Regions from separate parts of the Exiguobacterium abrahamii genome, predicted to be linked through region 2. Evidence: a T-box and tRNA genes for the amino acid it is inferred to sense, from the RefSeq annotation. Region 2 holds a T-box; the other holds one or more tRNA genes.
What was found. The T-box of region 2 lies ahead of alaS (alanine--tRNA ligase). A T-box ahead of a tRNA ligase gene usually reads a tRNA of that ligase, here a tRNA-Ala.
Positions count from the first base shown of each region.

Region 1: it encodes a tRNA-Ala, which carries the amino acid that the T-box ahead of alaS (alanine--tRNA ligase) is inferred to sense. The anticodon was not compared.

Region 1 is NZ_JADOYC010000001.1:9,290-12,542, reverse strand. It holds gene ITJ88_RS00095 (S8 family serine peptidase) at 1-920, opposite strand, end outside; tRNA gene ITJ88_RS00090 (tRNA-Ala) at 1,145-1,220, opposite strand; gene tatC (twin-arginine translocase subunit TatC) at 1,325-2,104, opposite strand; gene ITJ88_RS00080 (twin-arginine translocase TatA/TatE family subunit) at 2,112-2,309, opposite strand; gene ITJ88_RS00075 (redox-sensing transcriptional repressor Rex) at 2,309-2,968, opposite strand; gene ITJ88_RS00070 (ATP-binding cassette domain-containing protein) at 3,136-3,253, shown strand, end outside.
Region 2 is NZ_JADOYC010000001.1:731,819-735,071, forward strand. It holds gene recD2 (SF1B family DNA helicase RecD2) at 1-1,076, shown strand, start outside; T-box leader at 1,119-1,329, shown strand; gene alaS (alanine--tRNA ligase) at 1,387-3,253, shown strand, end outside.

The DNA of each region.
Region 1 (3,253 bases), 720 kb from region 2:
TAGATATCGCTGAATGTCGATGGCATTCCTGGATCGTTTCCAAAGACCTTCATCGCAAGGAGCTGTGTTTCCGGTGCGACTCCTTTGATGCCGCCGTTTGCTTCATCCCCGTTTGCTCCGACCGTACCCGCGACGTGCATCCCGTGCATTGATGCGCCCGCACCTAAATCACGGATTTCGCTATCGTGATCGGCATAGTTATAGCCGTACGGTACTTTTTCCGTGAAGTACTTTCCTTTTAAGCCTTTTGTTTCTTTCGCACTATCGACTTTCGAAGAAGTCAAATCGATCTTCGTTTCTGGGCTCAAGACCATGTCCTTATGCGATGGATCGATTCCCGTATCGATGACGGCAACGATTGTTCCTTCCCCTTTAAAACCATAGTCCTGCCATGTTTCCTTCGCATTGACCATGTCCTTGCTGTACAGCATGTCTGGCTTGGCACCTTTAGCAACTTCCGGACGCGCGTATTCATGGGCGATATGTACGCTCTTGACTCCGCTCAGTTGTTTGATGTCTTCGATGTCGCCGAACTTGACTTCACCACTGAATCCGTTGATGACGGTCGTGAAGCTTTCCTTATATGTAACGGGAATCGCCTTTTTAGCGATGGCTGACTTGACTGATTTTTGGACGTTGACGAGGCGATCTTTGATCGACTCTTTTTCGGCATTGCTCAATGTGCTATACCGCTTGTTTTGAGCCTGGGCGATTTGAATCGCCGGCTTCTCTTCCATCTCGATGACGACACGGACTTTATCCGATTGTTTGTAGTTCTTCTCTTGCCCCGATTTCTTCAAAGAGAGTGTCTGCGGTTTTTGACCCGTTGCTTTGTCTTGCGACGACAGTGCACCTTGCGCACTGACTAGATTGGAAGACGTCATTAAGACGGCTGCCATAAGTGCAATCTTCTTCTTCATGCGTTCGTTTTCCCCTTTTCTGTAAAACCATAGTAGTACTACTGATAAAACAGTTAAACGAAAATTCTGTATATTTAGTTTAATGAATTTAATGGAAATAAACAATTTATATTTGCCTATTTTTTTAATTTATTTGTTTTACGTGACATTTTATATTTTTAAGGAATTTAACTGGGAGAAAAATAAAAACTCCTCGACGCCTCGAGGAGTTGGATATTTGGTATTGGTGGAGACTATCGGGATCGAACCGACGACCTTTTGGCTGCCAGCCAAACGCTCTCCCAGCTGAGCTAAGCCCCCATGAATTATCTTTAGTATACGCATCGCTAACTGCTTTATCAATATAAAAATAACGCTTTCATAAAAAAGAATTCCTTCCAAAATCGTCGGAAGGAATTCACGATTCATTTATTCAATTCACGCATCAAATCCGCCTGTCGTTCAAGCTCTGCCTGTTGCTCGAGGATCAAGACCTTTTTGTATGTCCGCGCAGAAATCAAGATGCTGATCTCATAGAGAACGAACAATGGCACCGAGATCATCAAGTGTGACGTCACGTCCGGCGGTGCGATCAATGCCGCAACGACGAACAGCGCAAAGTACGCATATTTCCGATTCTTTCGCATGAAATATGGCGTCACGAGACCAAGACGTGTCAGGAACATCGTCACGACCGGCAATTGGAACAGAAGACCGAACGGCATCGTCAATCGGATGAGGAAACTGAAATAGTTTTCCACTCCGATGACTTGTTCGATTCCGAGCTCTTTCCCGAGATCCGTTGAGACTTCAAGCAAGAAGGGAAGCAACCAGAAATACGAGAAGGCTACGCCAGCCAAAAACAGAAAGAAGATGACCGGAATATACGTCAATGTCGCTTTTTGCTCCTTGTCATAAAGTCCTGGTCGGACGAATGCCCAGAGTTGATACATCCAGAACGGTGACGCTAAAATCAGCGCAATGATGAACGCAAGATTCAAATACAACATTAAAGGATCGGCGACGTTGAAGGCATTCAAACCGATGCCGAGCTCTTTTAAGTCCGCTTGCAAGAAGCGAACGAGCGGTCGGACGAGCGGAAATGCGACAGCGAACAGGACGACGACGATGATAAGCGACCAGACGATCCGCTTACGCAGTTCGTCAAGGTGCGACGTCATGCTTTGCTCTTGATCAACCGTCATGATTCAATCACTTCTCTTTCGGTTCGTCCTTTTTATCGTCGTCCATGATGCCGTTCGTGGCATTCTTGAACTCTTTCAATGTCTGACCTGCAGCGCGTCCGAATTCTGGTAACTTCTTCGGTCCGAAAATGATCAATGCGACGACCGCGATTAATCCGATGCTCGCAGGTCCGATACCTAGTGTGAGCGGAATAAGGTTTTCCATTATGATTTCACTCCTTCAGCTGATTGCGAATAATGCTTCATGAAATAAACTAACGACTGCAACTCGATCGATAAATCAATGTGATGGACCCGGACGCTCGCTGGCACGTTCAACCGCGCTGGCGTAAAGTTCAGGATGCCTGTCACACCATACTCGACTAACTCATCCGCTACTGACTGCGCGAACTGGGATGGAACCGTCAAGATGGCGACATCGACCTGATTCGCTTCGATTTGTTCTTTCATGTCCGAAACATGATAGATTGGAACGTCATGCGTCGTTGTTCCGACCTTCTCTTCGTCCGCATCAAACGCAACGACTATCCGAGTACTATTATTCTTTAAAAAGTTATAATTTGCAAACGCTGTTCCGAGATGACCGACCCCGATTAAGGCAACATTCGTCACCTCATCTTGATTCAAGGTTTTGCGGAAAAACGTTAAGAGATGTTGAACGTTATATCCATACCCCTTCTTCCCTAATGCCCCAAAGTAGGAAAAATCGCGACGAATCGTTGCTGAATCAACCTTCACCGCCTCGCTTAACTCAGCAGAAGAGACGCGGAGCTTGCCTGAATTGTATAAACTTTGGATGAAGCGATAATATAGCGGCAACCGTTTTGCTGTCGCTTGTGGAATTTTTGTGTCTGGTCCATTCATCCTGCAGTTCCCCCTTCGGCCACATCCATCGTGGCACCCAAATCTTTGCAAAAAGCTTTCTACTCTCCTTGATTGTAAACCACTTCACATAGAGTCACAAATAATATATTCCGCAGGACCTCGCGCTTTTGTTCGTGATAGACTAAAGGGTGGAAGGATGGATGGAAATGATACTCTTACAAGTCAACCAACTCTCGAAATCATTCGGCGTCGAGCCGATTTTAGAAAATATCAAATTGGAAGTACAAGAGCGCGATCGCATTGCGCTCGTCGGACGAAACGGTG
Region 2 (3,253 bases):
TTTATCCGTATGTCCTTGTCGCACCGACCGGACGCGCCGCTAAACGTCTATCGGAAGCGACGGACGTGCCGGCGATGACGATTCACCGCTTGTTAAAGTATGACGGAACGAATTTCCAATTAAATGAAGATCAGCCGATCACGGGAAAAGTACTGATCATCGATGAGTCGTCGATGATTGATATCTACTTGTTATCAAGTCTGCTCCGTGCTGTGCCGAACGGCATGAAAATCTTGTTCGTCGGTGACCGCGATCAATTGCCATCCGTCGGTCCGGGACAAGTCCTCGCTGACTTGATGGATACAGAAGGGATTCCCGTCGTTCGTTTGAACGTCGTCCATCGTCAAGCGGAAGATTCTTCGATTTTACGGCTCGCGCACGATTTGAAGAACCGGACGACGTCTGCTGATTTATTATCACCACTGGCGGATCGCCGCTTTTACACCGCGTCTCCGCAAGAGACGTTACGCGGCATCTCGGCTTTCGCGGAAAAGGCACTTGCAAAAGGGTATTCGAAATTCGATGTTCAGGTTCTTGCACCGACTTACCGTGGTCAGGTTGGAATCGACGAACTGAATGTCGCCTTGCAACGCGTCTACAATCCGGAGGAACCAAAGAAACGCGAAGTCAAACAAGGGACGCGGATTTACCGGACCGGGGACAAGATTCTCCAGCTCGTCAACAATGCGGAAGAGAACGTCTATAACGGAGATATCGGCGAAATCGTCAATATTTTCTTCGCCAAAGAAAACGTCGACAAGGTCGATAAGATCATCGCCCGCTTCGACCAGACGGAAGTCGAGTACAATCGAAGTGACTGGGATCAATTCACGCATGCCTACGCGATTACGATTCACAAGGCGCAAGGGTCCGAGTTTCCGATCGTCTTGATGCCGGTCTATTTCACGGGGGCATTCAAGCATTCCCGAAACTTGATTTATACGGCGGTCACCCGGGCGAAGTCGAGTTTATTATTGTTCGGCGACCCACGAGCGTTTCATAAAGCGTCGCAAGAAGAGGAACCACGGCGCCGAACACGATTGATTGAACGACTCGGTGGGGTGACAAAGACTTGACGGATGCTGTGTGATAGGTAATAATCACGATAGATGAATGGACGTAACACGTTGATGGAAGATAAGTAAAAGGAAAACTCGAGTCCAGAGAGAAGTGAGTCTGCTGCAATCACTTTCTCGAGTTCCTTTGAAGCTCCTTCCGGAGTCGGGTGTAAACACCTGCGGGTCATCCCCGTTATCAGATGTTCGAGGTAAGCAATGGATTGCTTACGAACGAGGGTGGTACCACGGAAGCGATGCTTTCGTCCCTTTTCAGGGATGAAGGCATCGCTTTTTTGCGTCCAAATAAAACCAATGGGGGTAACTGTTCATGAAAGCTCTAAAACCATTAACGGGTGCACAAATCCGTCAGATGTATCTTGATTTCTTCCAAAGCAAAGGGCATGCAATCGAACCGAGTGCTTCACTCGTACCGGTCGAGGATCCATCGCTCTTGTGGATCAACTCAGGGGTTGCGACACTCAAGAAGTATTTCGATGGTCGTGTCATTCCTGATAATCCACGTATCGTCAACGCACAAAAATCAATCCGGACGAACGATATCGAAAACGTCGGGAAAACAGCACGTCACCATACGTTCTTCGAGATGCTCGGAAACTTCTCTGTCGGTGATTACTTCCGTGAAGATGCGATCAAATGGGGCTGGGAACTCTTAACGAGTGATGACTGGTACGGTCTTGACCCGGAACGTCTCTCGGTCACGATTCATCCGGAAGATGACGCAGCGCGTCAAATCTGGCTTGAACTCGGCGTACCGGCTGAGCGGATCATTCCACTTGAAGATAACTTCTGGGAAATCGGTGAAGGTCCATCTGGTCCGAACACGGAAATCTTCTTCGACCGTGGACCTGCTTTTGGAGACGATCCGAACGATTCAGAACTTTACCCAGGTGGCGAAAACGAACGCTATCTCGAGATCTGGAATATCGTTTTCAGTCAGTATAACCACGATGGACACGGCAACTACACGGAACTTCCGCGTAAAAACATCGATACAGGAATGGGACTCGAACGGATGGCATGTGTCATGCAGGACGTGCCGACGAACTTCGATACGGATCTGTTCATGCCGATCATTCACAAAACAGAAGAAATCAGCGGTAAAATCTACCGTGATGATTCGAAACTCGATGTAGCATTCAAGGTTATCGCAGACCACATCCGTACCGTATCATTCGCAATCGGTGATGGTGCGCTTCCTTCGAATGAAGGTCGTGGATATGTCCTTCGTCGTTTACTACGCCGTGCGGTTCGTTATGCGAAGATGCTTGGAATCGAGCGTCCGTTCATGTATGAACTCGTCGATACGGTCGGGAACGTCATGGTCGACTTCTACCCGCAAGTGCCAGAAAAAGCGGACTTTATCAAACGTGTCATCAAAAACGAAGAAGAACGTTTCCATGAGACACTTCATGACGGTCTTGCAATCTTGAACACGGTCGCTCAGACGTCTAAGGCAAACGGTGAGCATGTCATCAGTGGTGAAGATGCGTTCCGTCTATATGACACATATGGTTTCCCGCTCGAATTGACAGTCGAGTATGCGGAAGATCATCAGATGTCTGTTGATGAAGAAGGCTTCAAACTAGCGATGGATGCACAACGTCAACGGGCACGTGCAGCGCGTGAAGAGAGTGGTTCGATGCAACAGCAATCGGAAGTCCTCTCGACGCTTAAAGATAAGAGTACGTTCGTCGGCTATACCGACCTTAAGGCGGATGCGAAAATCATCGCATTGTTGCATGATGGAGAACGAGTCACAGAAGTCGCTGCTGGTGAAGAAGCACAAGTCATTCTCGACATCACACCGTTCTACGCTGAAAGTGGTGGTGAAGTCGCGGATACAGGAACAATCGAAGGTAAAGACTTCGTTCTTGATGTCAAAGATGTTCAAAAAGCACCAAACGGTCAAAACTTGCATACGGTCATCGTTCGTACAGGGATCGCAACGGAAGCTGCAGACGTCGTTGCAACGGTCGAAGCAGCAGAGCGTAAAGCCGTCACGAAAAACCATACGGCAACTCATTTGCTTCACAAAGCATTGAAAGATACGCTCGGAACACACGTCAACCAAGCGGGATCACTCGTTTCTCCAGACCGTCTTCGCTTCGACTTCTCACACTTCGGTGCAGTGACACAAGAAGAGTTGACGAAGATTGAACAAGACGTCAACCAAG